One region of the Nocardiopsis sp. NPDC057823 genome, then DNA from elsewhere that is predicted to be linked to it. Evidence: riboswitches for the same ligand, from Rfam matches in the RefSeq annotation. Region 1 holds a riboswitch; the other holds the start of a gene.

Region 1 (15,358 bases):
CTGCGCGAGGTGCGCCGCCGCGTCCTGGTCGCCGCCAACGACGCCCACCTGTTCTCCGGGCCGCTGCGCGACGAGCTTTCGCCCGACGGCGGCCTGTCCGAGGAGCGGCTGGCCGAGGTGGTGCGGGTCGCCGCCGCCGAGGACGTGGTCCGCCAGTCCCCGGACGGATGGGACGCGCTGCTCACCGAGCGCGGCCGCGAGTACTCCGGCGGCCAGCAGCAGCGGCTGCGGCTGGCCCGGGCGCTGGCCCACGACCCCGACGTCCTGGTGCTGGTGGAGCCCGCCTCCGCCGTGGACGCCCACTCCGAGGCCGCCATCGGCGCCCGGCTGGCGGCCGAGCGCTCGGGCCGCACCACGGTGCTGGTCACCACCAGCCCGCTGCTGCTGGACCGCACCGACCACGTACGGTTCGTCCGCGACGGCCGGGTGGTCGCCGAGGGCTCCCACCACGACCTTCTGGCGTCCGAGCCCGGTTACGCCGCCACCGTTCTGCGCACCGTGCTGGAGGAACAGCCGTGATCCCGACCGACGAACGCCGGGGCCTGCTGCCGGTCGCCCCGTCCCCGATGGTGTGGAACCGGCTGTCCGGCCTGCTGCGCAGCCACGGCGGCGTCCTGGCAGCGGTGGTCGGCCTGTACGGGCTGGCGGCGCTGGCGGCGCTGGCCCCGCCGTGGATGCTGGGCCGGATCATCGACGCGGTGCGCGCGTCGGCGGCCCCGGAGCGGATCGACACGATGGCGGTCATCGTGGTCGGCGCCCTGGTCTGCCACGCCGTGCTCACCCTGGTATCGGTGGCGCTGTCCATCCGGTTCGGCGAGGCGGTCCTGGCCGAGCTGCGCGAGGGCTTCGTGCGGGCCGTGCTGCGCCTGCCGCTGGGCACCGTGGAGCGCGCGGGCAGCGGCGACCTGATGGCGCGCACCGGCCGCGACGTCGGCCACCTCAGCCACACGGTGCGCCACTCGATCCCGGTGATGGTGGTGAGCGGGGTGACGGTGGTGGTCATCTTCGGCGCGCTCACCGTGCTGCACCCCGTGCTGCTGCTCGCGTGGCTTCCGTCGGCGGCGATCGTCTGGCTGTCCACCCGCTGGTACGCCCGCCGCGCTCCGGGCGGCTACCTGCGCGAGCTGGACACCTACTCCGAGCTCACCCAGGGGGTGACCGACACCGTCGAGGGGGCGCACACCCTGGAGGCGCTGGGCCGCCAGGACCGCCAGCGGCGGCGCACCGACGAGCGGATCGGTCGCGCCTACCTGGCCGAGCGGTACACGCTGTGGCTGCGCACCGTGTGGTACCCGACCCTGGAGTTCTCCTACCTGCTGCCGACCGCGGTGACGTTCCTGACCGCGGCGTACCTGCACGCCCAGGGGGAGCTGACGGTCGGGCAGATCGCCACGGCGGTGTTCCTGACCGTGCAGGTGGTGCGGCCGGTGGACCTGCTCATCGACCAGGTGGACAGCCTGATGATGGGGTTCACGAGCCTGCGCCGCCTGATCGGCGTGGAGCTGGTCGAGGACTCCGCCGACAGGCCCCCGTCCGACGCCCCGGGGACGCCGGGCACCGTGGAGATCTCCGGGCTGCGCTTCGGCTACACCGGCACCGAGGTCCTGCACGGGGTCGACCTGTCCCTGGCCCCGGGCGAGCGGCTGGCCGTGGTGGGCCCCAGCGGGGCGGGCAAGTCCACGCTGGGCAAGCTCATCGCGGGCATCCACACGCCCGCCTCCGGTGCCGTCCGGGTGGGCGGCGAGGACCTGACGGGGCTCGCCCCGCAGGACCGCCGGGAGAAGGCGATCCTGCTCAGCCAGGAGAGCCACGTGTTCCGCGGGACCGTCGCCGAGAACCTGGCGCTGGCCCTGGACCGCGACGAGGTCGACCACGACGCCCTGTGGCGGGCGCTGGCCGCGGTGGACGCCGACGACTGGGTGCGCTCCCTGCCCGACGGCCTGGACACCAGGGTCGGCTCGGGGCACCTGGCCCTGGACCCGGCCCACGTGCAGCAGCTGGCCCTGGCCCGTGTGGTGCTCGCCGACCCGGAGGTGCTGGTGCTGGACGAGGCGACCTCGCTGATGGACCCGGGCTCGGCCCGCCACCTGGAGCGTTCCCTGGCGGGCGTGCTCGCGGGGCGCACGGTGGTCGCGATCGCCCACCGCCTCCACACCGCCCACGACGCCGACCGCGTCGCGGTGGTCGAGGACGGCCGCATCTCCGAGCTGGGCTCCCACGACGAACTGCTCGCCGCCGGGGGCTCCTACTCCGCCCTCTGGCACGCCTGGCACGGCGACTCCTGACCCGGCCCGGGTCCCGGGAACGGCGGCGGCCGGGCCGCTCCCTGTGGTGCGCCCGGCCGGTCCGGTGCGGGGCGGGCTACTCCTCGAAGTTCTCCAGGGCCTCCAGGGCGGCCTGGGCGATCTCCTCGTCGATGTCGCCGGAGGGCGCGCCGCCCACGCCGATGCCCGCGATCGGGGTCTCGCCCGACAGGACCGGGACGCCGCCCGCGAGGAAGAGGGTGCCCGGCAGGTCCGCGATGGTGGGCCCGTCCCCGGTGGCGTTCTCGGCCAGGGCGCCGGTGGGCTGCCCCATGGCCGCGGAGGTGTAGGCCTTCTGCTCCGCCGACTCCTGGGTCTGCGGGCCGGCGTTGTCGGTCTTGAGGACCAGGCGGGTGGCGCCCGAGCGGTCGACGATCGCGATGGTGACCTGCTGGCCCTGGTCCTGGGCCTCGGCCAGGCCCGCCTCTGCGGCGGCGACCAGGGCGTCGGCGCTCAGGACGTCGCGCTGGGCGACGGCCTGCGGGGCGACCGCCGCGGCGGCGGTGCTCGGCCCGCCCGGGGTGTCGGCGGGCAGCAGGGTGGTGGCGGCGACGCCGCCGACCACGGCCAGGCCCAGCCCGGCGCCGGCGATGGTGGAGATGAGGTGGTTGCGCTTCATGGTGCGACTCCGTTCGTGGATGTCCGTTCCGACGTCCTCCACTCTCGCCGGGAAGGCCCGTCCCGGCGTCGGGCTCCCGGACGAACCGGCGGATGCGAAGGGACGACGCGCCGTGTCATCCGATCGGATGACGGCGGCCGGGGCGCGCGGGGGCACCATGGGAGGGATATGGGGACACGAACGCGCGACGACGGCCTGGGCGGACCGCTGCTCAACGCGGTGATGCACGTCGGCTTCCTGGTACTGCTGGCCGCGTCCGCCGTGCGGCTGCTCATCCGGCACGAACTCGACGAGGGGACCGTGGCCGCCCTGGAGCTGGCCGCCGTGGTCGGCCTGCTGTACTCCGCGGGCGTGCTGCTGTGGAACCGGGCTCCCCGGCCGGTGCTCTTCGGCTGGCTGGCCGGGGTGATCGTGTGCTGGGTCGCGCTGGTGTGGGCCGCCCCGTCGTTCGGGTTCGCCGGAATCCCCCTGCTGTTCGTCGCGCTGCGGCTGCTGCCGGTGGCGGCGGTGGTCGCGGTCGCCGCGGTGCTGACCGCCGCCACCGCGGCGGCCTGGGGCGTGCTGACCGGGTTCGGCGACCCGATGGCGTTCGTGGTGCCGCCCGCGCTGGCGGCGATGGTGGTCGGCACCGTGGTGGAGCTGCGCCGGGAGGGCGACCGCCGCAAGCGGGTCATCGCCGACCTGCTGCGCACCCGGGACGCGCTGGCCGAGTCCCACCGCCGCACCGGGGTGCTGGAGGAGCGGGAGCGGCTGGCGCGGGAGATCCACGACACCGTGGCCCAGGGCCTGTCCAGCACCGGGATGCTGCTGCGCGCCGCCGACCTGTCGTGGGAGTCGGACCCGGAGCGGTCCCGCAACCTGGTGCGCCGGGCCGCCGAGGGGGTGCACGAGAACCTGGCGGAGGCGCGGGCCTTCGTGCAGGGCGGCGCGCCCGCCCCGCTGAGCCGGGGCACGCTGCGCCGGGCGCTGGCGGACCTGTGCCGGTCGCTGTCCGAGGAGACCGGGATCGAGGCCGCCCTGACCTGCGACGGCGAGCTGGACGGCCTGCCGGGCGAGGTGGAGGCCGCGCTGCTGCGGGTCGCCCAGGGGGCTCTGGCCAACGTGCGCGAGCATTCGGGGGCGGACCGGGCGGCGGTGTCCCTGGCCCGGATCGGCGACCGGGTCACCCTGGACGTGCGCGACGACGGGCGCGGGTTCGACCCCGGCGCCCCGGGGCCGGGCGGCGGGCGCGGGTTCGGCCTGGAGGCGGTGCGCGCCCGGGTGGCCGGGCTGGGCGGCGAGGTGACCGTGGAGAGCGCGCCCGGCGAGGGCACCGGGCTGTCGGTCTCGATCCCCGTACGGGAGGACGCGTGAAACTGTTCCTGGTGGACGACCACCCGATCGTGCGGGCGGGGCTGTCCGCCCTGTTCGAGGGCGAGGAGGACATCGAGATCGTCGGCGAGGCCGCCGACGGGACCGACGCGGTGCGCCTGATCGGGCTGCGCTCGCCCGACGTGGTGCTGATGGACCTGCGCCTGGAGGGCGGCCTGGACGGCGTGGCCGTGACCGAGCGGGTGCTGGCGCTGCCCGCCCCTCCGCGGGTGCTGGTGCTCACCACCTACGAGAACGACGGGGACATCATGCGGGCGCTGGACGCGGGCGCCTCCGGGTACCTGCTCAAGGACAGCCCGCCGGAGCGGCTCTTCGAGGCGGTGCGGGCGGCGGCCCGCGGGGAGACGGTGCTGTCGCCGCACGTGGCGGCCCGGCTGGTGCGGCGGGTGCGCGACCCGCGGCCCGCGGTGACCCCGCGCGAGCTGGAGATCCTCCGCCTGCTGGCGAAGGGGGCGGGCAACCGGGAGATCGCCCGGACCCTGTTCGTCACCGAGGCGACGGTCAAGACCCACCTGCAGCGCATCTACGCCAAGCTCGGCGTGGAGACCCGCACCGCGGCGGTGCGCGCGGCGGTCGACCTCTCGCTCATCTCCTGGGACTGACGCCCTCGGGACCGGCTGTTCGGGAACGGGTGCCCGGAAAGCGGAACCGGGCGGCCCCGAGGGGGCCGCCCGGTCGTCGCGGGTTGAGGTCGCGTATCCCGACCCCGAACTCCTGGGGACTAGAAGTCCATGCCGCCCATGCCACCGGTCGGGTCGGCCGCGGGGGCCGCCTTCTCCGGCTTCTCGGCGATGACGGCCTCGGTGGTCAGGAACAGACCGGCGATGGAGGCCGCGTTCTGCAGAGCGGAACGGGTGACCTTGGTCGGGTCGATGACGCCGTCCTTGAACAGGTCGGTGTACTCACCGGTGGCGGCGTTGAGGCCGAACCCGGGCTCCAGGTTGCGGACCTTGTCCGCCACGACGCCGCCCTCGAGGCCGGCGTTCACGGCGATCTGCTTCAGCGGCTCGGCGATGGCGCGGCGGACGATGTCGGCACCGATGGCCTCGTCGCCCTCCAGCTCCAGCTTCTCGAACGCCGGGACGCTGGCCTGCAGCAGCGCCACACCACCGCCGGGGAGGATGCCCTCCTCGACCGCGGCCTTGGCGTTGCGGACGGCGTCCTCGATGCGGTGCTTGCGCTCCTTGAGCTCCACCTCGGTGGCGGCACCGGCCTTGATGACCGCGACGCCGCCGGCCAGGCGGGCGAGGCGCTCCTGGAGCTTCTCGCGGTCGTAGTCGGAGTCGGTGCGCTCGATCTCGTTGCGGATCTCGTTGACGCGACCGGCGATGGCGGTGGCGTCGCCGGCACCGTCGACGATGGTGGTCTCGTCCTTGGTGACGACGATCTTGCGGGCGCGGCCGAGCATGTCGAGCTCGGTGTTCTCCAGCTTGAGGCCGACCTCCTCGGTGATGACCTGGCCGCCGGTCAGCACGGCGATGTCGCCGAGCTGGGCCTTGCGGCGGTCACCGAAGCCCGGGGCCTTGACGGCGACGGACTTGAAGGTGCCGCGGATCTTGTTGACGACCAGGGTCTGCAGCGCGCCCTGCTCGACGTCCTCCGCGATGACGACCAGCGGACGGCCGGCCTGGAGCACCTTCTCCACGATGGGGAGGAACTCGTTGTTGTTGGAGATCTTCTGGTTCGCGATGAGGATGTACGGGTCCTCCAGGACCGTCTCCATGCGCTCCAGGTCGGTGGCGAAGTAGGGCGAGATGTAGCCCTTGTCGAAGCGCATGCCCTCGGCGAGCTCCAGCTCGAGCCCGAAGGTCTGCCCCTCCTCGACGGTGATGACGCCTTCCTTGCCGACCTTGTCCATCGCCTCGGCGATGGTCTCGCCGATCTGGGTGTCGCCGGCGGAGATGGAGGCGGTGGAGGCGATCTGCTCCTTGGTCTCGATCTCCTTGGAGAGGTTGCCCAGCTCCTCGCTGATGCGGGAGACGGCGGCCTCGATGCCCCGCTTGAGGCTGATCGGGTTGGCGCCGGCGGCGACGTTGCGCAGGCCCTCGCGCACGAGCGCCTGGGCCAGGACGGTGGCGGTGGTGGTGCCGTCACCCGCGACGTCGTCGGTCTTCTTGGCGACCTCCTTGACCAGCTCGGCCCCGATCTTCTCCCACGGGTCCTCGAGCTCGATCTCCTTGGCGATGGAGACACCATCGTTGGTGATGGTGGGGGCGCCCCACTTCTTCTCCAGGACGACGTTGCGGCCCTTGGGGCCGAGCGTCACCTTGACGGCGTCCGCAAGCTGGTTCATGCCGCGCTCGAGGCCGCGACGGGCCTCCTCGTCGAACGCGATCAGTTTGGCTGCCATTGAGTTCTTGTCCTCCCGTGACCGGGCTGATACGCGGTGGGACGAGGCGTGCGCCCGCGACGGACGACCGCGGATCCGCCGGCGACCCTGTTGCCGGCGGCCGCGGTCTCGCAGCCTCGATCCGGTTTAGCACTCAGTCGGGGCGAGTGCTAACCAGATCCCTTTTTAGCACTCGGCATGGGAGAGTGCAAACGATGCGGTCACGATTCCACCACCTCTTCGACACGCGTTCACCTGCGCAAACCCCCCATGTGACGGGTTTTTCCGCTCGCGGCAGACGAGACCGGCCGAGCGCGGGCGGGGGTCAGGCGGAGATCCGGCGCATCGCCCGCGACCCCAGTCCCAGGACCAGCAGGGTGGTCGCCAGGGCCACCGCCCAGCCGATGCCCACGGCCGCGTTCCACTCGCCCGCGAACAGCGCCCGCTCCGCGTCCACCACGTAGGCGACGGGGTTGGCCCGGGACAGCGCGTACAGCCAGTCCGGCGCCAGGTCCATCGGCAGCAGCACGCCCGACAGCAGCATCAGCGGCATCACGGCGGTCTGCACGATGGGCGCGAACACGTAGGTCTGCCGGACCTTGAGGGCGACCAGGTACGACAGCGACGACAGGCCGACGCCCAGCACGATGAGCAGCAGCAGGCCGGCGGCGAAGCCGGCCACCGGGAGGCGGAACCCGAACGGCACGACCAGGACGACGATGAGCGCCATCTGCAGCGCCATGACGGCCACGTCGCGCAGCACCCGCCCCAGCAGCAGGGCCACCCGGGAGGCCGGGGTCGCCATCAGGCGCTCGTGCGCCCCCGAGGAGATCTCCGGCAGCAGCCCGAACCCGGCGAAGCCCGCGGTGAACAGGGCGAGCATGACCAGCAGCCCCGGCACGAACCACTGCCAGGGGTTCTCCCCCTGGGCCCCGGCCAGCCCGGTGAGCAGCGGCGCGAACAGCACCAGGTACAGGACCGGCTGGAGCATGCCGAACAGCAGGAAGGCCGGCCGGTGCAGCAGCGGGCGGAACTGGCGGACGAACATCAGCCAGGTGTCCCTGGCCAGGGACGAGGGCCGCGCGGCGGCGGTGCCGTACGTGTCGGCGGCGGTGTCGGCTGTCGTGGTCTCGGTGGTCACGGGTTCTCCTCCCGCAGGCTGCGGCCGGTGAGGGTCAGGAAGACGTCGTCGAGGGTGGGGCGCTGCACCCGCACGGTGGTCAGGGCGATCCCGGAGCCGTCCAGGGAGCGCAGCAGCTCGGGCAGGACGGCGTCGCCGCGCTCGATCCGCAGCCGCACCCCGGCCTCGCGGCCGGGGACGACCTCGACCTCCCGGGCGGTGGGCAGCTTCTCCGCGATCGCGGCGCCGGCGGCCGCGGCCTCCGCGTCGGCGACGGTGAAGGTGACGAGGTCGCCGGAGACCCCGCCCTTGAGCTCGTCGGCGGTGCCGTCGGCGATGACCCGCCCGTGGTCGATGACCAGGACCCGCTCGGCCGCCTCGTCTGCCTCGTCGAGGTAGTGGGTGGTCAGGACGATGGTGGTGCCGAACTCCGCCCGCAGGCGGGCGATGTGGTCCCACAGGTTGGCGCGGCTGTGCGGGTCCAGGCCGGTGGACGGCTCGTCGAGGAACAGCAGCGGCGGCCGGTGGATGAGCCCCATCGCGATGTCGAGGCGGCGCCGCTGCCCGCCGGACAGCTTGGTGACCTCCCGGTCCGCGGCCCCCGACAGTTCGAGCATGTCGAGCAGCTCGGCGGTGCGCGCCCCGGCCGTCGCCCGGTCCAGCCCGTAGAGCAGGCCCTGGGTGTAGAGCTCCTCCCCGGCGCGCTGGTCCTCGCCCGCGCCGTGGCCCTGGCCGACAAACCCGATGCGGCGCCGCACCTCGGCCGGCTCGGCGCGCACGTCGCGCCCGGCGACCACTGCGGTGCCGGAGGTGGGTTCGAGCAGGGTGGTGAGCATGCGCAGGGTGGTGGACTTGCCCGCGCCGTTGGGACCGAGCAGGGCGACGAGTTCGCCTGCGGCGACGTCGATGTCGATGCCCCGGACCGCCTCGACGGTCTCCCTGCCGACGCGGAAGTGCTTGGTGAGATCCCGGGTACGGATCATCCGCGACTCCTTATTCAAAGTTGAATATGGAGAGTCTGCCCCACCTCCGCTTCATATTCAAGTTTTAATACGAGGGCGTGCGGGCACCGGCTCCGCTCCGCGCGCCTACCCGCGCGGGGCCCCCGCGGGCGGCAGGCCGAAGGCCTGCGGTCCGTCGTCGGCCATGGTGTAGCGCCCCTCCTCCAGTTCGCGGATGAGCCTTCGGGTCCACTCGACGGCCGCCCCCACGGTCAGCTCCCACAGGGTGAAGAGCGGGCGCACGTGCTCGGGCTTGTCCCACTCCTCGGTGCTCAGCCGGGCGATCTCCAGCGCCTGGGCGCTGCTCTTCTCCAGGTCGGCGATCCGGCTCCGGAGCAGTTCGACCACCTCGGCCCGCGGCAGCGCCGTCATCAGGGTGACCCCGGCGCACAGCAGCGCGTGGTCGTCGCCGGCGTGGGAGAGCGCCTTGCGCAGCAGCCGGTGGAACTCGGCCTCGCCCTCCCCGGTGATCTCGTAGGAGACGCGCTCCACCACATCGTCGCCCTCGGCCTCCACCTCCCGCAGCCTGCCCTCCGCGGTGAGCTTGCGCAGCGCGTGGTAGATGGACCCCCACTTGACGTTGGCCCACTCCGAGGCGCCCCAGTCCATCAGCTCGCGGCCGACCCGATACCCGTGGGCGCGCCCCGAGATGCGCACCACACCCAGCACCAACAACCGCGTCGCCGACATCGCCGCCTCATCCGGAGCTCCCCGGGGACCGCCCCCGGTGGGACTCCAGGTTACGGCCCGTGTCCGCGCGCCCTCGGCCGCCGCCGGGGGCCGGGTGTCGGGCGCGCGGCACCCGGCCCGGCCGCAGCCGTCACAGGGCCTGGAAGTAGCGGGAGACCGGCAGCTCGGTCAGGCCCGCCTTCTCGTAGGTGCGCCGGGCCGGGGCGTGCCCCTCGTCCCCGCCGGTCTCGACGACGGCCATGCCCATGCCCTGGCCGCGGATCCAGTCCACCGCGTGCCGGGTGAGCGCCTCCCCCACCCCGGCCCGCTGGTGGCCGGGGTGCACGGCCAGCAGAGTGACCTCGCCGGTGTCGTCCTTGGGCCGGATCACCACGGCGTAGAACCCGGCGACCGCGCCGTCCCGGACGGCCACCCGCACGGTGGTGTCCGCGTCGTCGAGCGCGCCGCCGACCTCCGTCCGCTGGCTCTCCCGCCAATCCGGGATCATCCGGTCGTAGATGCGCCCGCCCAGCACCCGCCGCAGCGACGCGTGCACCGGCTCCCAGGCCCGCAGCGACAGCTCCAGCACCGCTTCGCGGTCGCCGTCCCGGAAATCCCTGATCTCGATACCCATACCGGAACCGTACTCAGCCGCTCCGCGCCCGGACAAAGGCTTTACCGCCCCCCGCGGTGGGCCCGGGGCGGCCGCGGCGGCGCGGGAACGAGGGCGGCCCCGCGTCCGGTGGACGCGGGGCCGGGGAGCCGCCGGCCTCGTGGGCCGGCGGGGTTCGGGGGGTCGTGCGGTACGGGGGCCGTCAGCAGCCGCCCGCGACCGCCGGGATGATCGAGACCTGCGCACCCTCGGCGACCTCGGTCTGCAGCCCCTGGGCGAAGCGCACGTCCTCGTCGCCGACGTACACGTTCACGAAGCGCCGCACCTTCCCGTTCTCGTCGAGGATGCGCGCCCGGATGCCCGGGTGGTTGGCCTCCAGGTCGTCGAGGATCTCGGCGAGGGTACCGCCCTGCGCGGTGACCTCCGCGGCGTCGTCGGTGTAGGTGCGCAGGATGGTGGGCACGCGAACGCTGGCGCTCATGGCGTCCTTCTTCCGTGGTGGTGGTCGTGGAGGGAGTGGGCCCCGGGGCGTGGCGCCGCCCCGGGGAGCGGGGTCAGGCCAGTCCGGCCTCGGCGAACGCCTTCAGGGACGGCTTGATGGTGGCCGTCACCCCGGCGCTCACGGCGTTCAGGGTCTTGAGCCCGTCACCGGTGTTGAGGACGACGGTCTCGGCCCCGGGGTCGAGCCGCCCCTCGCGGACCAGCTTGCGCAGCACGCCGGTGGTGACGCCGCCCGCGGTCTCGGCGAAGATCCCCTCGGTCCGGGCCAGCAGCGAGATCGCCTCGACGACCTCGTCGTCCCCCACGTGCTCCACCGAGCCGCCGGTGCGGCGGGCGATGTCGAGCACGTAGGGGCCGTCCGCCGGGTTGCCGATGGCCAGCGACTTGGCGATGGTGTCGGGCTTGACCGGCTGGATGACGTCCAGGCCCTTGTCCCACGCCTGCGCCACCGGGGAGCAGCCGGTGGCCTGCGCGCCGAAGACCTTGTACGGCCGGTCCTCGACCAGCCCCAGCTTGATCAGCTCCTGGAAGCCCTTGTCGATCTTGGTGAGCTGGGAGCCGGAGGCGATCGGGATGACGATCTGCTCGGGCAGCCGCCAGCCGAGCTGCTCGGCGATCTCGTAGGCCAGCGTCTTGGAGCCCTCGCCGTAGTAGGGGCGCAGGTTGACGTTGACGAAGCCCCAGCCCTCGCCCGCCGGGTCCCCGATGAGCTCGGAGCAGAACCGGTTGACGTCGTCGTAGTTGCCGTCGATGGCCACGACCTGGCCGCCGTAGACCGCGGCCATGACGACCTTGGCCTCCTCCAGCCCGGCGGGGATGAACACGCAGGACTGGAACCCCGCGCGGGCCGCCGCGGCGCCGACGGCGCCCGCCAGGTTGCCGGTAGAGGAGCAGGAGAGCGTGGTGAAGCCGAAGTTGCGGGCCGCCTCGACGGCGATGGCCACCACCCGGTCCTTGAAGGAGTGGGTGGGGTTGCCGGAGTCGTCCTTGATGTGCAGGGAGGCCAGGCCCAGTTCGGCGGCGAGGCGGTCGGCCTTGACCAGGGGGGTGAGGCCGGGGTTCATGTTGGGCAGCTCGGCCACGTTCTCCGGGACCGGGAGCAGGTGCCGGTAGCGCCAGATGTTGGCGGGGCCGCTCTCGATGTCGGCCCGGGTGACGGCGCCGAAGTCGTAGGCCACTTCCAGCGGGCCGAAGCAGAACTCGCAGGCGAACCGGGGGGTGAGGTCGTAGCGCTCACCGCATTCGCGACAGGACAGCGCGGCGGCGGGGCCGAAGGCGCGGACGGAGGTGGGTTCGGTGGCGGCAATCGCCATGGCGAGGCGTCTCCCCTCATCTTCCCTGGCGGACACCTTGTCCCCAGGCCGGAGTTGGCACCTGTCCCGGCCGCCTCGCGTGTCCGCGAGCGATGTACGCCGAGATGGTTGCCGGGGCTTCGCAGGGCCGGTCCCTCCACCCCTCTGGATGAGCAATATGAAGTTGTCGTGGTGTGGCCGCCGGCTCCTCCCGGAACCGGCAAGGTCACTGTAACGGACGTGTCGGCCGGTTTTCCACGGGGCGTGATCCGGGTAACACGAACCGACTCACATGGTGAGACGGCACAGGTCGGGGGCGGCCGCGCGCGTGTGCCCTGTTTCCACCGCGTGACATCGTGCGCCCGTGACCTGGGGCGGGTTTGGGGCGTACGCCGACCGGCGAGACCTAGGGTGCGCCCTCCGCCCTCCGTCCCTTCCGCACCGGGTCGGCACCGGCCACGGGGGCCGTTTCCGTATCCTGCGCTCGACCGGATCCCGCGCACCCGAGAGGACGAGACCACGTGGACAAGGCACAGATCCTCATCGCCTCCAACCGAGGACCGGTGTCCTTCTCGATCAACGAGGACGGCTCCCTGGAACACCGCCGCGGCGGCGGCGGCCTGGTCTCCGGCATGATCTCGGTGGCCACCGAGATCGACAGCATCTGGGTGTGCGCCGCCCTGTCCGAGGGGGACCGGCGGGCCGCAGCCGAGGCCCCGGGGGCCCGTCTGGACCGCGACCACGACCTGGGCGGCATGCGTGTGCACATGCTGGACATCCCCGAGGAGACCTTCCAGGGGGCCTACACCGGGGTCGCGAACTCGACGCTGTGGTTCCTCCAGCACATGATGTACGACACCCCGAACAAGCCGTCCTTCGGCTCGGGGTTCCGGCGGCGGTGGGAGGACTACACCGCCTACAACAACGCCTTCGCCGAGGCGCTGGTGGCGGGTGCCGCGGACAACGCCCGGGTGGCGGTGCAGGACTACCACCTGGCGCTGGTGCCGCGCATCCTGCGGGCCCGCCGTCCCGATCTGCGCATCGCGCACTTCTCGCACACCCCGTGGGCCCCGCCGGAGTACTTCCGGATGCTGCCCGACGACATCGCCCGGGAGCTGCTGTCGGGGATGCTCGGCGCCGACCGGCTGGGCTTCCTCAGCCCGCGCTGGGCCGATGCCTTCCTGCGCTGCTGCGCGGAGATCCTGCGCGCGGACGTGGACTTCCGCAACCGGACCGTGGAGTACGGCGGCCGGGTGGTCGGGGTGGGCGTGCACGCGCTGGGCGCCGACGAGGAGGGGCTGCGCGAGAGCGCCGCCGATCCGCTGGTGGCGGTCCGCCGGGAGACCCTGGAGGAGCTGGTCGGGGACACCAGGCTCATCGTCCGGGTGGACCGGACCGAGCTGTCCAAGAACATCGTGCGGGGCCTGGAGGCGTACCGCGAGCTGCTGCACGCGCACCCCGAATGGCGCGGGCGGGTGACCCACCTGGCGTTCGCCTACCCGAGCCGCGGCGACGTGCCCGAGTACCGTGAGTACACCGACACGGTGCTGCGGGTGGCCAAGGAGATCAACGAGGAGTTCGCGACGGCCGACTGGACGCCGCTGGTCCTGGAGGTCAACGACGACTACCCGCGTTCGCTGGCCTCGTTCCAGCTGGCCGACGTGCTGCTGGTGAACCCCATCCGGGACGGCATGAACCTGGTCGCCAAGGAGGGCCCGGTGCTGTCGGAGCGGGACTCGGTGCTGGTGCTGTCGCGGGAGGCGGGGGCCGCCGACGAGCTGGGCGGGGACGCCCTGACCGTCAACCCCTACGACACCGTGGAGACGGCGGAGGCGCTGCACCGGGCGCTGTCGATGCCCGCGGCCGAGCGCCGGGCCCGGCGGGAGCGCCTGGCGGAGGCGGCGGTGGCGCTGCCGCCGCGCCGGTGGTTCCAGGACCAGCTGCGCTCCCTGGGCTGATCCCTGGCCCCGGCCCGGGGCCCGCTCCTCCCCCCGGCGGAACCCCACCGCCGGGGGAGCCGGCTCCCCTGCACGGGGGAGGGGCGCGGCCGCGCCGTGCGCGATGCTGGGCCCATGGACATCCGGACCCCGCACCCCTCCACCGCCCGGCCACCGCACCACACCGCCCGTTGGGCGGTGGCCGCGGCGCTGTGGTCCCTGCTCTACGTCGCTTCCAAGGTCCAGTACGCCCTGGCCGGCCGGCTGGGGGTGACCGGCGGCCCCGCGGTCCCGGCCGACTCCTACGCCGGGTTCGGCCCCGGCGGGGTGGCCGCCGCCCAGTGGGCCAACGCCGGGGTCGGGCTGGCCGTGGCCCTGCTCTTCCTCCTGGCGGCCCTGCCCGTCGCCCGTCGGGTGCCCCGGTGGCTGTCCCTGCCGCCGCTGGGGGCGGTGGCGCTCATGGCGCTGGCGGGAGCGGTCGGCATGGTCTACCGGGACCTGGCCGAGGGGTCCGGCGGTACCGTCTTCGGCCTGTACTGCCTGGTGTGGGCGGCCCTGTCCGCGAAGGTGCTGGTGGGCCTGGCCCGGGCCCGCGGCTGAGCGGCCCCGGTCAGTCCTCGGGCAGCGGCGCCCCGGCCTCCGCGAGGATCTCGCGCACCACCGCGCTCTTGGCGTCGGCGTAGTCCTGGATCCTCTCCCAGGTGCGTTCGGCCAGCTCCCGCTTGACCCTGACGTAGCGTTCGCGGGCCCCGGGGTTCGCGATGAGGTGGTCGCGGAACCGGCGCATCCGCTCGATCTCCTCGCAGCCCTCGCTGAAGACGTGCAGGTTGAGGTTGACGTCGGGGCCCTTGAACACGCGGTGCTCGTACCAGTCGGGTTCGCGGATGACCAGTGTGTACCCCGCCCTGGCGAGGTCGGGGAGGTAGGAGTCCTCGTCCGCGGAGTCCGCGACGACCAGCAGCAGGTCGACGCAGGCCTTGGCGGGCAGGCCGGGGACCGCGGTGGAGCCCACGTGCTCGAAGAGCAGGACGCGGTCGCCGAGGATGCCGCGCACCCGGTCGGCCTCGCGCTCGAACAGGTAGGGCCACTTGGGGTCGTAGTCCAGGATGTGGACCCGACCGTTGATGAGGTTGCGGTGCTGGGGGGCCGGATCGATCCGCGTTTCCCCGCGGGAGGGCAACGGTGATGCTTCGAGGGGAGACATTCCACAAAGATTTCTCCGTTGACCCGCCCGCGTCAAGAGCATCCGGCGTCGCTTACATATGCACGTGTATTCGTAACACCACCAAGGGACGAATCGCCACGGAGAGCAACACCGCAGATACACATGGAGAGAATTCGTGCTCCTTTTTCTTCGGATTCTCCCTTTTGCGCGTATCTTTCCTTCCGAAACCCCTCACTCCGGCGAAGAGACCACCAGGACCAGGGATCCGACCAGCTCGGGCAGTGCGCGCAGCCGCCCGTGCCGCCGGTCCCAGGTGCCGTCGGCGAGGTCGCGGGACAGGTGTTCGACGAAACGCCGCTCGACCTCCTCCCCCACGAAACTCCAGGCCGAGCAGGACAGCCGCGCCCCCTCGTCCAGCAGCCGCTCCGGGCGGCCGTA
Region 2 (15,358 bases), on a different contig from region 1:
TCACGTCGACGTGCAGCCAGTCGGCGTTGGGGACGGCGGCGGCCTCGTCGGCCAGGCGCGCGAAGTCGGCGCTGAGGATGCTGGGTGAGATCTGGATTGCCACGCCTGGCAGTGTAGCCAGGGCGGTGGCGGCCGCGGTGCCGGGGCGTCCGGTCGGACCTGGGTGCTTTCGCGAAAAGCACCAACTTGACGATGTAGATCACGCTTGTCCGGTTCTGCCGGGAAAGCCCGGCGGCGCTCCGGGCGGGAGCGCCGCCGGGCGCCGCGTCAGTTCCGGCGCAGCAGGGCCAGGAACATGGCGTCGGTGCCGTGCCGGTGCGGCCAGAACTGCGCGTAGTTCCCGTCCTCCCCCGCCGCCAGGCCGGGCACCTCGTCCAGCAGGTCGGGGGCGCGCAGCAGGGTGAGGTCGTCGCGCTCGGCCAGGACGCGGCGCACGATCGCGTCGGTCTCGTCCAGATGCGGGGAACACGTCACGTACGCCACCACCCCGCCCGGCCGCACCGACTCCACGGCGCTGACCAGCAGATCGTGCTGGAGCGGGGCGAGCTCGGCCGCGGAGTCCCCGGTGCGCCGCCAGCGCGCCTCGGGGCGGCGGCGCAGCGCGCCCAGACCCGTGCAGGGCACGTCGGCCAGGACCCGGTCGAACGTCCCGGGGCGCCAGGCCGGCCGGGTGCCGTCGGCGGCGATCGCCCGGCCGGCGTCGCGCGGGGCGCGGCGCACCGCGCCCGCGACCAGCCCGGCGCGGGCCGGCTGGACCTCCGAGGCCACCAGGCGGGCCTCGCGCCGCCCGGCCAGCGAGGCGAGCAGCCCGGCCTTGCCGCCGGGGCCCGCGCACATGTCCAGCCACAGCTCGTCGCGGCCCTGGACGTCGACCCGGGTCAGGGCGAGCGCCACCAGCTGGCTGGCCTCGTCCTGGACCGCGGCGCGGCCCTGGCGGACCTCGCGGATCGCCGCCGGGTCGCCCTCGGTCAGCCGCGCGCCGAACGGCGAGTACGGGGTGGGCTCGGCCCCGGCCGCGACCAGGTCCTCGACGGTGGCGCGGCCCGGCTTGGCCACCAGGGTCACCCTGGGGCGCTCGTTGTGGGCGGCGAGCAGGCGCTCGGTCTCCACCAGGCCCGTCTTGGACCGCTCCCCCAGGGCGCGGGCCAGCTCCTTGACGATCCAGCGCGGGTGGCTGTGCACCACCGACAGGTACCCGCTGGGGTCGACGGCGCGGTCCGGGGCCACGACCCCGGTCCACTCGTCCAGGTCGCGGGCGGACACCTTGCGCAGGACGGCGTTGGCGAACCTGGCCCGGTGCCGGCCGACCACCCGGCGGGCCAGGTCCACGGTGGCGCTGACGGCGGCGTGCGGCGGGATCTTGGTGGACAGCAGCTGGTGGGCGCCCAGCCGCAGCAGCGGCAGCACCTCGGCGTCCACGGAGGCCAGGGTGCGGTCCACGCACGTCTCCATGATCGCGTCGTAGGTCCCCTGGAGGCGCAGCGTGCCGTAGGTCAGCTCGGTGGCCAGGGCCGCGTCGCGGCCGGCGATGCCGCGTTCGTTGAGCAGGGAGGGCAGCAGCAGGTTGGCGTAGGCGTCGCGGTCCTGGACCGCGCGCAGGACGTCGTAGGCGACCCGGCGGGCCGGGTCGCGGGGCGCGCCGGGCTTCGCGGCAGCGCCCTGGGCCCCGCCGGACCGTGCCCCGCCTGGGCGGGGCCCGCGGCGCGGACGGCGGTACGGGGATCGGGACTGCTCGCTCAAGGTGTGCTGCTCCTGGGCCTGAAGGACGTGACCGGGTGGGGCGCGGCCCCACCCGGTCGAGCCTACGGCAGCTCAGTCGCCCAGGCGGTCATCCGCGGTGGGACGCACGCCACGGGCCCAGTCCACGGCGTTCATCGCGCGCTTGCCCTGGGGCTGCACCTCGCCCAGCCGCACCGGGTGGGTGGCGGTGCCGACCAGGACCCGCTTCTTGTCGGCGTGCAGGCGGCCCGGGTCCAGGGCCGGGGTGTCGGCGTCGGTGACGGGGACGAGGGGGCCGAGCTTGAGCCGTGCGCCGCGGAAGGTCGTCCAGGCGCCGGGGGCGGGCGTGCAGGCTCGCACCAGCCGGTCGACGCGCTGGGCCGGGGCGGTGAAGTCGACCTCCGCGTCGGAGGGCTCCAGCTTGGAGGCGTAGGAGACCTCGGCGTCGGGCTGCGGGACCGGGGACAGCTCGCCCGAGGCGATGCCGTCGACGGTGCGGACCAGCAGCCCCGCGCCCGCGTCGGCCAGCCGCTCCAGGAGCTCGCCGCTGGTGTCGGTGGGGCGCACGGCCTCGGTGAGGGTGCCGTAGACGGGGCCGGCGTCCAGCTCCTTGACGATCCGGAACGTGGAGGCCCCGGTGACGTCGTCGCCGTGCAGGACGGCGTGCTGGACCGGGGCGGCGCCGCGCCAGGCCGGCAGCAGGGAGAAGTGCAGGTTGACCCAGCCGTGGCGGGGGATGTCCAGGGCGGCCTGGGGCAGCAGCGCCCCGTAGGCGACCACCGGGCAGCAGTCGGGGGCGATCTCGGCCAGGCGGGCCAGGAAGTCGGGGTCGCCCGCCTTGGCGGGCTTGAGGACCTCGATGCCCGCCTTCTCGGCGAGCTCGGCGACCGGGCTGGGGGCCACCTTGCGCCCGCGCCCGGAGCGGGCGTCGGGGCGGGTGACGACGGCGGCGACCTCGTGGTCGGAGTCGATCAGCGCCTGTAGGGACGGAACCGCGACCTGCGGTGTTCCGGCGAAGACGAGTTTCATGCGGGTCCCCCCTGGCTGTGCGGTCCGCGGCCCACCGCCGCGGTTCCCAGTTCTACCAGCCGTACCGGGCGTCCCACGGCCGGTGTCGCCGGGTTCTGGTACACCAGAGGGTGATGACATCCCAGCCCACCGGACCCGAGGGGGTCCTCTTCGAGCTTCCCGCCGCGCCCCCGGCGGAGAAGAAGCAGGAGAAGAAGCGGTCCGGCCGCCCGGCCCCGCGCACGCCCGCCGAGCGGCTGCCGGTCGCGCGCGTGGTGGTGGACACCCCGCTGCCGCACCTGGACCGGTACTTCGACTACCGGGTGCCCGCCGACATGGACGAGGCCGCGGTGCCGGGCTGCCGGGTGCGGGTGAGGTTCAACAACCGGAAGCTGGCCGGGTTCCTGGCCGAGCGGGTGGAGGCGTCGGAGTTCACCGGCCGGCTGGCCTACCTGGACTCGGTGGTCTCCCCCGAGCCGGTGCTCACCCCCGAGGTCCTGGGGCTGTCCCGCGCGGTCGCGGACCGGTACGCGGGCACCCTGAGCGACGTGCTGCGGCTGGCGGTGCCGCCCCGGCACGCCCGGGCCGAGAAGGAGGAGCCCGCCGGGGGCGCCGAGGGGGGGTTCGCCGCACCGGGGGCGGGGCCGTGGGAGGACTACCCCGACGGCCCGGCGTTCCTGGCGGAGCTGGCCGCGGGGAGGGCGCCCCGGGCCGTGTGGAACGCGCTGCCGGGGCCGGACTGGCCCGAGGCGATCGCCGTGGCGGCGGGCACCGCGCTGGCCGCCGGGCGGGGCACCGTGGTCGTGGTGCCCGACGGGCGCGACGTGGAGCGGGTGGACGCGGCGCTGACCGCGGTGCTGGGTCCGGACCGGCACGTGGCGCTGACCGCCGGGCTGGGTCCCGCCGAGCGGTACCGGCGGTGGCTGGCGGTGCTGCGCGACCGGGTGCGGGTGGTGGTGGGCACCCGGGCGGCGGCGTTCGCCCCCGTGCGCGACGTGGGCCTGGTGGTGCTGTGGGACGACGGCGACGACGTGCACGCCGACCCGCACGCCCCCTACCCGCACGCGCGCACGGTGCTGTCGATGCGCGCCCACCGGGCGGGGGCGGGGGCGCTGATCGGCGGGCACACCCGGACCACCGACGCCCAGATGCTGGTGGACTCGGGCTGGGCCGGGCAGCTGGTCGCCGACCGGGCGGTGCTGCGCAGGCGCGCCCCGGTGGTGCGGGCCGCGGGGGACGACCGCGAGCTGGAACGGGACGGGGCGGCGCGCTCGGCGCGGCTGCCGGGGCTGGCGCTGCGGGTGGCGCGGCAGGCGTCCCGGGAGGGCGCGGTGCTGTTCCAGGTGCCGCGGCGCGGCTACCTGGCGACGCTGGCCTGCGCGGGCTGCCGGGAGCCCGCGCGCTGCGACGCCTGCCACGGGCCGCTGGCGGTGCGCGGCTCGCACGCCCTGCCCTCCTGCGGGTGGTGCGGCCGGGTGGCGGGCGCGTGGGCGTGCCCCGAGTGCGGGGTGAACCGGATGCGCGCGGTGGTGGTGGGCGACCGGCGCACCGCCGAGGAGCTGGGGCGGGCGTTCCCGTCGGTGGCGGTGCGCACCTCCGGCCGCGACGAGGTGCTGCCCGCGGTGCCGGGGACGCCGTCGCTGGTGGTGGCCACCCCGGGGGCCGAACCGGTGGCCGAGGGCGGGTACGCGGCGGCGGTGCTGCTGGACGGCTGGGCGCTGCTCAACCGGTTGGACCTGCGGGCGGCCGAGGAGACGCTGCGGCGGTGGCTGAGCGCCGCGGCGCTGGTGCGCCCGGGCGGCACGGTGGTGGTGTGCGCCGAGGCGTCGTCGCCGGTGGTGCAGTCGCTGGTGCGCTGGGACCCGGCGGGGTTCGCCGAACGCGAGCTGGCCGACCGCCGCGAGCTGGGGTTCCCCCCGGCGGTGTCGATGGCCTCGGTGACCGGCGGCCCCGAACACGTGCGCGAGCTCCTGGACCAGGTGGAGCTGCCCGAGGGCGTGGAGCTGCTGGGCCCGGTGCCCGTCGGGCCCGACCGCGAGGGCCCCGCCGGGCCGGGCGGGACCGACACCACCGAGCGCGCCCTGCTCCGGGTGTCCCGGGCGGGGGTGGGCCCCCTGGCCCGCTCCCTCAAGGCCGCCGCGGCCGCCCGCAGCGCCCGCCGCGAGGAGCACCTTGCCCAGATCCGCGTCGACCCCCTCCACGTCGTCTAGGGCACGGGGTCACCGGGGGCCCGCGCGGTAGAGGTCGCGGAGCAGGGAGATCTCGGCGCTGTGGTGGATGACCTCGCGCTGGACGTGCAGGACGAGGGCGACCATGGGGAAGTCGGACCACTCGGGGGACTCGGCGCCGCCGACCGGGGCGGCCAGTCCCTCCTCGTCCAGGGAGCGGACGTGGTCGGACCAGGAGAGGTACGCCAGGCGCAGGCGCTCGCGGGCGCCGTCGGCGGTGCCGGGCCATTCGACGCCGTGCAGGGCGCCGTGGCCGAAGTGGCGGTCGTCGCGCAGTTCCAGGACCTCGACGACGATGTGGCCCAGCCGCCAGGCGATGGTGGTGACCGGCGGCGGGTCGGGCTCGGGACTCGTCCGGTCGGGGCGGAAGCGGCCGTCGGGGCCGGGGCGCACGCCCCAGGCGCCGGGGGCGGGCTCCCAGTGGAACTCCGCGTCGGTGAGCCCCTCCAGCCGGGGCCACAGCGAGAAGTCCCAGTAGAACTGGAGCTGCGCCAGGATCTCGCCCGTCCAGTTCAGCGTCGCCATCGGTTCCCGCCCCCGCCCCGTGCGGGCGCGCGGCCGAGCGCGCCCAGGATCCCGCTGCCGCGGGCCGCCACGTCCTCGTCCGGATAGGGCCACCACACCAGGTCGGCGGCCCCGGGTTCGACGGGGTGGAAGGGGGCCAGGGCGCGCAGCAGCACCTGGTGGGGCGCGGTGGAGGCCAGGGCGAGGTGGCCTCCGCCGCGCAGCAGGCCGTACAGGTCGGCGATGCCCCCGGGCGGGGCGTCGGCGGGGAAGGGCCGGGTCATGAGAACGGCGACGGGCTCGTCGAGGTCGACGAGCCCGGAGGTGGCGAGGCGGTGCAGGGCGGCGGAGGGGCCGCCCTCGGAGGAGACCACGGCCCCGTCGGAGGAGGCGAGGGTGCCGGCGACCCCGGGCGGGGCGACGTGGACGACGCGGGCGCCGGGCCGGTGGGCGCGGACCATGGCGGCCAGGCCGGGCACCGGGCAGCCCCAGTCGACGAACTGGCCGGTCCCGGCGTCCGCGCACAGGTAGGCGGTCACCCGGTCCAGGAACGCGGTGTGGCGGCGGGCGGCCTCGTCGGGCTCCGGGCTCGGGCGCGGGGGCCGGCCGCGCAGGTCGACGACGCCGGATCCGCGGGCGGGTCGGCGCACCGGCTCGCGGTGGGCGCCCCTGAGCGGTCCCGCCTCGTTGCCTCGGACGTCCGTCACGATCACGCTCCCCCAGCCGGTCCGCTCGTGGGAGGCCGGCGCGCCGTCGGCAGGACCGGTCGGGTCCGCGGCACCGCGCCATGCCATCAGGGCCTGATGCTACCCCTTGGGAAAGTGATTCCCGGCACACCCCTGTGTGTTATGTGCCCTATTTCGTCGTTTGTTGCGCCTTGTGCCCCCAGGGATTCCGAGGCGTAGGTCCTGAAAGGCACATCGGGGGCGCCGCCCGCGGGCGGCGCCCCCGATCGGAGACCTCCCGTCCCGGGGGCGGCGGGAGGGCCGCCCCGCCGCAGGGGGCCCGGCGGGGCGGGGTGTCAGCGGGGGTCGGGCACCGGGACCAGGCGTCCGTCCGCGTCCGCGTACTCCCAGCGCGGGCCGTGCTCGACCAGGTCGGCGACCGCGCCGACGAGCCGGTCCACGTGCTCCCGCGTGGTGCCGACGCCCAGGCTGGCCCGGACCGCCTGGCCGTGGCCCGCGGGCAGCAGGTGGCGGGTCAGCGGGTGGGCGCAGAAGAGGCCGTCGCGGACGCCGATGCCGTACTCGGCCGACAGCGCCGCCGCCAGCAGGTCGGCGGGGATCCCGTCCACGACGAACGACACGATGCCCACCCGCGGGTGGTCCTCGTCCCACAGGGACAGCTCGTGCACGCCGTCGATCCCGGCCAGTCCCGCGCGCAGCCGCTCCACCAGCGAGGTCTCGTGGATGTGCAGCAGTTCCTGCACGCGGGGGGTGAGGGTGTCGCAGGCCGCGGCCAGGGCGACCGCGCCCAGCACGTTGGGGCTGCCCGCCTCGTGCCGGGCCGGCAGGTCGTTCCACACCACGTCGTCCTCGGTGACCAGCCGTGTGGCGCCGCCGCCGGACAGGTAGGGCGCGGCCTCGCGCAGCCAGTCGGCGCGCCCGGCCAGCACGCCCGACCCGAACGGGGCGTAGAGCTTGTGGGCGGACAGGGCCACGTAGTCGGCGCCGGTGGCCGAGAGGCTGAACGGCAGGTGCGGGGCGTACTGCGCGGCGTCCACCACCACACGGGCGCCCTCGGCGTGGGCGGCCGCCACCAGCTCCTCGACCGGCCAGATCTCGCCGGTGACGTTGGAGGCGGCGGTGACGCAGAGCAGGCGCGGCCCCCGCGGGGCGGCGGCCAGTGCGGCGCGGGCGGCGTCGACCGCCGCCCGCGGGGACTCCGGCAGCGGCAGGCGCACGACCGACCCGGCGCGGGAGGCCGGGTGCTCCCAGGGCAGCAGGCTCGCGTGGTGCTCGGACTCGAACACGACCACCGTGCAGCCCTGCGGCACCGCGCGGGCCAGCAGGTTGAGGGCGTCGGTGGTGCCGCGCACGAAGACCACCGCGTCGGCGGGCTCGGCGCGCACCCCCAGGAAGCGGGCCACCGAGCGGCGGGCCCGCTCGTAGGCCTCGGTGCTGACCCGGGAGTGGTGGCCGGCGCCGCGGTGCACGCTGGCGTAGTAGGGCAGGGCCGCCGCCAGGGCCTCGGCGACCGGGGTCAGACAGGGGGCGCTGGCCGCGTAGTCCAGGTTGGCGTACTCGACGCGCTCGCCGGAGACCAGGGGGACACCCTCATCGGCGGTGACGATCGTGCACCGGCCCAGGTCGGGCTGGGCGGAGCGGGCGGAGCCGATGGGAGTGACGACGGTCATGGCACACCTCTTCTGCGGGTCGTGGGACCCACGGGTGCCGGTGGGGCAGCGCCAAGGGTCCGCGCTTGTCCGACACGGTCGTGTCGGGACCTGGTCCTCACCCGGGGCACCCCACCGCGGAAGGAGGGTTGCCGACCAGCGAGCCGGGGCTTCGCGCTGGTACTCGTGACCTGCGACGCAGGTTAACACAGCGCTCGCGGAACGCAACAGGGCGATCCGGCTGTGGCCCGGGACACCCTTTCGCGCCTCCCCGCTCGACAGCCGGGGAACGGGCGCGCCATACTGGTCCGCATCTGCCCTCACGTCGCGGGTGTCCGGTTCCCCCCGGACGCCTCCCAGGCGCGAGACTCCAGAGCATCGGAGTTTTCGCATGCCCGCGATCGAAGAGGTGACGTACGTGCACGACCGTATGCAGCAGGTCTTCCGCAATCCCCGGGTCGTCCTGATCTCCGGCTACGCCCGCCTGCCCGACTCCGTGGCCAGCCATTCGCAGTACCAGCGCCTGGGCGTCGTCCTGGCGGTGGACACCGCCGACGGCCGGATCGTCGCCGCCGACACCACGCTCCTGACCGACCTGGCCAAGGACTTCTTCCGGGCCCTGGTCGAGGGCGAGTCGGTCACCGAGGACATCGCCGAACTGGTGCGCCGGGTGCAGACCCGCTACGCGGGCCAGTCCGGGGCCGCCCTCACCACCGCGCTGCGCCGCTGCCTGGAGAGCTACTACCAGCTCAGGGACGACCACCAGTTGCCGAGCGGCGAGGAGTGAACCCGTTGTCCGTGCCTCAACCCCTGCCCCTGACCGGGGTGCGCGTCGCCGACCTGTCCCGGGTCCTGGCCGGCCCCTACGCCACCATGCTCCTGGCCGACATGGGGGCCGAGGTGATCAAGGTGGAGCAGCCCGGCCGGGGCGACGACACCCGCGCCTGGGGCCCGCCCTGGGCGGGCGGGGAGGCCGCCTACTTCCTGTCGGTGAACCGCAACAAGCGCAGCCTGGCCGTCGACCTGAAGGACCCCGACGGGCGGGCCGCCGTCCAGGAGCTGTGCGCGGGCGCCGACGTGGTGGTGCAGAACTTCCGCCCCGGCGTCATCGACCGCCTGGGCCTGGGCTACGCCGACGTCAGCGCCCGCAACCCGGCGGTCGTGTACTGCTCGGTGAGCGGGTTCGGGCCCGAGCACGAGCCCGCGGGCCGCCCCGGGTTCGACATCGTGGTGCAGGCCGAGAGCGGCCTGATGGGGACCACGGGCCCCGCCGAGGGCCCGGCCAGCAAGGTCGGGGTGGCCCTCACCGACGTGCTCACCGGGCTCAACGCCGCGGTGGGCATCCTGGGCGCCCTGATGCGGGCCCGCGCCACCGGCCGGGGCGAGGAGGTCAGCGCGTCCCTGATCAACTCCACCCTGTCCGGCCTGGTCAACCTCACCCAGCAGGCGCTGGTGACCGGGGCCGAGCCCGCCCGGGTCGGCAACGCGCACACCACGATCGTCCCCTACCAGGCGTTCCCCACCGCCGACGCCGACCTCGTCATCGCCGCCGGCAACGACGCGCTCTACCTGCGCATGTGCGAGGCGCTGGAGCGGCCCGACCTGGCCGCGGACCCCCGTTACGCCACCAACCCGGGCCGGGTGGAGCACCGCGGGGAGCTGGTCGGGGAGATCAGCGCGACCCTGCGCTCCCGGTCCGCCGACCACTGGGCCGAGCGCCTGCTGGCGGCGGGCGTGCCCGTGGGCCGGGTCCGCGGGGTGCTGGACGCGCTGCGCACCGCCGACGCCCGCGGCGACGACGTGCTGCGCACCGTCGACCACCCCACCGCCGGCCTCCTGGAGCAGGTCCGCGCCGGGTTCCGGCTGGAGAACACGCCTCCCCCGCTGACCGCGCCGCCCCTGCTGGGGCAGCACTCCCGGGAGATCCTCACCGAACTGGGCCTGGCCGCGGACCTGATCGACGCGATGGTCGAACGCGGCGCCGTCCAACAGCACCCGAAAGGAAACCCATGAGCGACCGCAAGGCACCCGCCCCGGACCCCCGCGACTTCCTGGCCGTGGACGCCGGACTGGACGACACCGAGCGCGACGTGCGCGACGCGGTCCGGGCGTTCGCCGCCCGCGAGCTGCTGCCCCACGTGGCGGACTGGTTCGAGGCCGGCACCCTGCCCGACCCGCGCGGCCTGGCCAAGGCGTTCGGCGACCTGGGCGTGCTCGGCATGCACCTGGAGGGGTACGGCTGCGGCGGCTCCAGCGCCGTCGCCTACGGCGTGGCCTGCCGCGAGCTGGAGGCGGTGGACTCGGGGCTGCGCAGCTTCGTGTCCGTGCAGGGCTCCCTCGCCATGGCCGCGATCCACAAGTACGGCTCCGAGGAGCAGAAGGAGCACTGGCTGCCCCGCATGGCCGCGGGCGAGGCCATCGGCTGCTTCGGCCTGACCGAGCCCGACTCCGGCTCCGACCCGGGCTCGATGCGCACGCGCGCCCGCCGGGACGGCTCCGACTGGGTGCTCGACGGCACCAAGATGTGGATCACCAACGGGTCCGTCGCCGACGTCGCCGTGGTGTGGGCCGCCACCGACGAGGGCATCCGCGGGTTCGCGGTGCCCACCGACACCCCCGGGTTCACCGCCAACGTCGTCCACAGGAAGCTGTCGCTGCGCGCCTCCATCACCTCCGAGCTGGTGCTGGAGGGGGTCCGGCTGCCCGCCGACGCGGTCCTGCCGGGCTCGCGCGGGCTGGGCTCCCCGCTGTCCTGCCTCAACGAGGCCCGCTACGGGATCGTGTGGGGCGCGGCGGGCGCGGCCCGCGCCTGCTACGAGGCGGCGCTGGAGTACGCGGGCACCCGCGAGCAGTTCGGCAGGCCGATCGCCGGCTTCCAGCTGACGCAGCGCAAGCTCGCCGACATGGTCGTGGACGTCGGCCACGCCGATCTGACCGCCCTCCAGATCGGGCGGCTCAAGGACCGGGGGCTGGCCCACCACAACCACGTCAGCTTCGGCAAGTTCGCCAACGTCGCCGCGGCCCAGCGGGTGGCCGCGGCGGCCCGGTCGGTGCACGGGGCCAACGGGATCACGCTGGAGTACCCGGTGATGCGGCACATGGTGAACCTGGAGACGGTGGCCACCTACGAGGGCACCGAGGAGATCCACGCGCTGAGCATCGGACAGGCGGTGACCGGCATCTCGGCCTTCCGGTGACCTCCGGCCTGCCGTTCCCCCCGGGCAACCACCACAATGGGGGGCAAGCGATCGAGGGAGTAGCCAGATGGTGGACGAACCGGCGAAGCGGTTCGAGATGACGCGCGGCCGACGGGTGCTCAACGCGGCGCTCGGCGGCTTCGTCAAGTACGGGGTGTGCCCGCCCGACACGTACCTGCTCACGACGCGGGGGCGCAGGACGGGCTTCCTGCGCACCGTCCCGATCAACCTCGTGGACAACAACGAGGGCCGGTTCCTGGTCGCCCCCTACGGGGAGGTCGACTGGGTGCGCAACATCCGCGCGGACGGGTTCGCGACGCTGCGCAAGGGCGGCTGGATCGAGCTGGTCAGCGTGCGCGAACTGGACGCCGCGGAGGCGGCCCCGGTGCTGCGCGAGTACGTGGACCACCCCCGCGCACTGGTGGTGGCACCGTACTTCGAGGCCCCGCCGGACGCGCCGGCCGAGGCCTTCGAGGCGGAGGCGCACCGGCACCCGGTGTTCCAGATCGTGCGGTCCACGACGATCCGCATCTGAGGTGCGGCCCCGGCCCCTCGCGGGCCGGGGCCGCCGTTCGGATTGACACCGGACGTTCATGAGTGTGTACTCACTTACATGAGCGTTACCGAAGCGGGCCGTTCCACGGCCGAGGCGCGCAGGGCGGCGATCCTGCGGCACGCGGTGCCCGTCTTCGCCCGGAGCGGCTACCACGCCACCCCGGTGACGGAGATCGCCGACGCGGCCGGGATCTCGCAGGCCTACGTCTTCCGGCTGTTCGGCAGCAAGCTGGGACTGTTCACGGCCACGCTGGACCGCTGCTTCGGGCTCATCGAACAGGCCCTGCGCGAGGGCGCGGAGAAGGCGCCCGGCGCCCCCGCGGCCCAGGTCCTGGCCGCGATGGGCGACTCCTACGCGGAGCTGATCGCCGACCGCGACCTGCTCATGCTCCAGGTGCACGCCCAGAGCGCGGCCGACGTCCCCGAGGTCCGGGAGTGCATGCGGCGCGGGTACGCCTCGACGGTCACCCTGGTGCACGAGCTGTCCGGCGGCACCCGGGAGCAGGTCCGGTACTTCATGGCCATGGGCCTGATGTGCCACCTGATCACCGCCCTGGACCTGGACGGGGTCGACGAGCCCTGGGCCCTGACCCTGACGAGCGGCATGACCGTCCACGGGCGGCGCGCCGACGGGTGAGGGCGGACGCCCGCGGCGCCCGCCCGGGCGGTCAGTTGCGGACGCGGTACACGTCGTAGACGCCGTCCACGTTGCGCACCGCGCGCAGCACGCTGCCCAGGTGGGCGGGGTCGGCCATCTCGAACGTGAACCGGCTCTGGGCGACCCGGTCCCGGCTGGTCTGCACCGTCGCCGACAGGATGTTGACGTGCTGGTCCGAGAGCACCCGGGTGATGTCCGACAGCAGCCGGGCCCGGTCCAGCGCCTCCACCTGGAGGGCCACCAGGAACAGCGAGTCCTCCGTCGGCGACCAGTCCACCCGCACCTTGCGCTCGGGGTCCAGGGTCGCGATGTTCACGCAGTCGGCGCGGTGCACCGACACCCCGTTGCCGCGGGTCACGAAGCCGACGATGTCGTCCCCGGGCACCGGCGTGCAGCACTTGGACAGGCGCGCCCACACATCGGCGTCGCCCTCCACGACCACGCCCGGGTTGCCGGGCTGGCGCTGGCGGGGCGCCTTGGCGGGCAGCGCCGGCTCGGCGATGTCCTCGGGGTGGTCGTCGGCCAGGCCCATGGAGTCGACCAGCTTGGCGACCACGTTCTGGGCGCTGACCTGCCGCTCCCCCACCGCCGCGTACAGGGCGTCCACGTCGGGATAGCGCAGCTCGTCGGCCAGGGCGACGATGGACTCCCCGCTGAACAGGCGCTTGACCGGGAGCTCCTGCTTGCGCATGACCTTCGCGATCTCCTCCTTGCCCTGCTCGATCGCGGCCTCGCGGCGCTCCTTGGTGAACCAGTGCCGGATCTTGTTGCGGGCGCGGGCGCTCTTGACGAAGTCGAGCCAGTCGCGGTTCGGCCCGGCGTCGGGGTCCTTGGAGGTGATGATCTCGACGGTCTCGCCGTTGTGCAGCTCGGTCTCCAGCGACACCAGGCGGCCGTTGACCCGGGCGCCCACCGTGCGGTGGCCGACCTCGGTGTGCACGGCGTAGGCGAAGTCGACCGCGGTGGCGCCCTGCGGCAGCGAGATGACGTCGCCCTGCGGGGTGAAGACGAACACCTCCTGCACCGACAGGTCGAAGCGCAGCGACTCCAGGAACTCGCCGGGGTCCTTGGTCTCCTGCTGCCAGTCGATGAGCTGGCGCAGCCACGCCATGTCGGAGCCGCCCTTGGGCGTGGCCGCGGTCCCGCCGCTGTTGCGGTCCTCCTTGTACTTCCAGTGGGCGGCGATGCCGTACTCGGCGCGCCGGTGCATGGCGCGGGTGCGGATCTGCAGCTCCACCGGGTTGCCCGAGGGTCCGATGACCGTCGTGTGCAGCGACTGGTACATGTTGAACTTGGGCATGGCGATGTAGTCCTTGAACCGCCCGGGCACGGGGTTCCACCTGGCGTGGATGGTCCCCAGGGCCGCGTAGCAGTCGCGGACGCTGTCCACCAGCACCCGCACGGCGATGAGGTCGTAGATCTCGTCGAAGCCGACGTTGCGGGCGATCATCTTCTGGTAGATCGAGTAGTAGTGCTTGGGCCGCCCCTTGACGGTGGCCTTGATCTTGGACTCGCGCAGGTCGCCGGAGACCGCCTCGATGACCTCCTGGAGGTACACGTCGCGGCGGGGGGCGCGCTCGGACACCAGGCGGGCGATCTCGTCGAACCGCTTGGGGTAGAGGGTGGCGAACGCCAGGTCCTCCAGCTCCCACTTGATGGTGTTCATGCCCAGGCGGTGGGCGAGGGGGGCGAAGATCTCCAGGGTCTCGCGGGCCTTCTTCTCTCGTTTGGCGACCGAGGGCAGGTAGCGCAGGGTGCGCATGTTGTGCAGCCGGTCGCAGAGCTTGATGACCAGCACGCGGATGTCGCGGGCCATGGCCACGACCATCTTGCGGACGGTCTCGGCCTGGGTGGCCTCGCCGTACTTGACCTTGTCGAGCTTGGTGACGCCGTCGACCAGCTCGGCGATCTCGTCGCCGAAGTCCGCGCGCAGCTCGCCGAGCGTGTACCCGGTGTCCTCGACGGTGTCGTGCAGCAGGGCGGCGGCCAGGGTGGCCTCCTGCATGCCGAGTTCGGCGAGGATGGTGGCGACGGCGAGCGGGTGGGTGATGTAGGGGTCGCCGCTCTTGCGTTTCTGGTCCCGGTGGTGGTGGGCGGCCACTTCGTAGGCGCGCTCGATGAGCCGCACGTCCACCTTGGGGTGGGTGGCGCGCACGGTCTTGATCAGTGGTTCCAGCACCGGGTTCATCGTCACTCCCCGCTGGGCGCCGAGTCGGGCGAGTCTCCTGCGGACCCGCACGGTGGAGGGCGTGGATGCGGTGGAGGGCGCCGCCGTGGCGGCGCCCTCCTGGCGGTCGTCGGTCGTGGGGGCGTTCCCGTCGGTCCCGGGGCGGGCGGCGTCCTGTCGCGTCCCGTTCCCGGTTACCTCCCCGGTCGGGACCACTTCGCCTGGCATGCCTACCTCCCGCGGTTCCGCCCGGATCGTACGGGCGGTCGGCGTCGCCCGGCTTCTCCGGTGCACGTGCGTATCTTCAGGTCCGGTCGCCGATCACGGCCGCGGTGCCGCTCCCCGTCCAGTCTAGTGTCCCCCGCCCGCCTCCCACCGGCGCTGACGCGCGGCGACGCGGTCGGCGGCCGCGGGCTCAGGGGGCCTCCGGTACGCCGGATCCCGGTACGCCGGACGTCGGGTCGGCGGGTGCGGGCGGGTCTCTCAGACCGAGAGGAGGGCGTGCGGCTCCACGTCGGACAGCCTCTCGCGCCCCCCGAGAGCCGTGAGCTCCATCAGGACGGAGAATCCCACGACCGTACCACCCGCCTTGCGGACCAGGTCCACCGCGGCCCGCCCGGTGCCCCCGGTGGCCAGCACGTCGTCGACGATGAGCACCCGGGAGCCCTCGGTGACCGCGTCGGCGTGGATCTCCACGGTCGCGGTCCCGTACTCCAGATCATAGGGCTGCTCGATCACGGCCGCGGGCAGTTTCCCGGCTTTGCGCGCGGGGACGAACCCGGCGCCGAGCGCCAGGGCCACCGGGGCGCCGAAGATGAATCCGCGGGCCTCCAGACCGACCACGTGGTCCACGCCGGCGTCCCGGAAGGGCTCGGCGAGGCCGGCGACGGTGGCGGCCAGCGCCGCGGGGTCGTTGAGCAGCGGCGTGATGTCCTTGAACAGGATGCCGGGCTTGGGGAAGTCCGGGATGTCGCGGATGCGGCCCAG

Evidence for each region. Region 1 has a riboswitch for S-adenosylmethionine ahead of thrC (threonine synthase). Riboswitches for the same ligand answer to the same signal wherever they lie in the genome.
Region 2: linked by a shared signal. The riboswitch ahead of ACFVNO_RS17435 (aminotransferase class V-fold PLP-dependent enzyme) and the one ahead of thrC (threonine synthase) in region 1 are both predicted to bind S-adenosylmethionine.

What each region holds. Positions count from the first base shown of each region.
Region 1 covers NZ_JBHVLR010000001.1:186,567-201,924, reverse strand. The annotation lists gene ACFVNO_RS00995 (ABC transporter ATP-binding protein) at 1-519, shown strand, start outside; gene ACFVNO_RS00990 (ABC transporter ATP-binding protein) at 567-2,285, shown strand; gene ACFVNO_RS00985 (heme-binding protein) at 2,362-2,922, opposite strand; gene ACFVNO_RS00980 (sensor histidine kinase) at 3,091-4,275, shown strand; gene ACFVNO_RS00975 (response regulator transcription factor) at 4,272-4,895, shown strand; gene groL (chaperonin GroEL) at 5,015-6,643, opposite strand; gene ACFVNO_RS00965 (ABC transporter permease) at 6,948-7,763, opposite strand; gene ACFVNO_RS00960 (ATP-binding cassette domain-containing protein) at 7,760-8,725, opposite strand; gene ACFVNO_RS00955 (PadR family transcriptional regulator) at 8,831-9,433, opposite strand; gene ACFVNO_RS00950 (GNAT family N-acetyltransferase) at 9,564-10,046, opposite strand; gene ACFVNO_RS00945 (ubiquitin-like small modifier protein 1) at 10,228-10,506, opposite strand; gene thrC (threonine synthase) at 10,580-11,839, opposite strand; SAM riboswitch class I at 11,853-11,994, opposite strand; gene ACFVNO_RS00935 (trehalose-6-phosphate synthase) at 12,340-13,776, shown strand; gene ACFVNO_RS00930 (hypothetical protein) at 13,891-14,355, shown strand; gene ACFVNO_RS00925 (GrpB family protein) at 14,366-14,959, opposite strand; gene ACFVNO_RS00920 (class I SAM-dependent methyltransferase) at 15,152-15,358, opposite strand, start outside.
Region 2 covers NZ_JBHVLR010000010.1:11,658-27,015, forward strand. The annotation lists gene rpe (ribulose-phosphate 3-epimerase) at 1-103, opposite strand, end outside; gene ACFVNO_RS17410 (transcription antitermination factor NusB) at 268-1,740, opposite strand; gene fmt (methionyl-tRNA formyltransferase) at 1,813-2,748, opposite strand; gene ACFVNO_RS17420 (primosomal protein N') at 2,862-4,937, shown strand; gene ACFVNO_RS17425 (DinB family protein) at 4,947-5,480, opposite strand; gene ACFVNO_RS17430 (SAM-dependent methyltransferase) at 5,468-6,166, opposite strand; gene ACFVNO_RS17435 (aminotransferase class V-fold PLP-dependent enzyme) at 6,481-7,815, opposite strand; SAM riboswitch class IV at 7,872-7,986, opposite strand; gene ACFVNO_RS17440 (DUF3870 domain-containing protein) at 8,225-8,581, shown strand; gene ACFVNO_RS17445 (CoA transferase) at 8,593-9,807, shown strand; gene ACFVNO_RS17450 (acyl-CoA dehydrogenase family protein) at 9,804-10,991, shown strand; gene ACFVNO_RS17455 (nitroreductase family deazaflavin-dependent oxidoreductase) at 11,059-11,526, shown strand; gene ACFVNO_RS17460 (TetR/AcrR family transcriptional regulator) at 11,605-12,183, shown strand; gene ACFVNO_RS17465 (bifunctional (p)ppGpp synthetase/guanosine-3',5'-bis(diphosphate) 3'-pyrophosphohydrolase) at 12,215-14,392, opposite strand; gene ACFVNO_RS17470 (adenine phosphoribosyltransferase) at 14,855-15,358, opposite strand, start outside.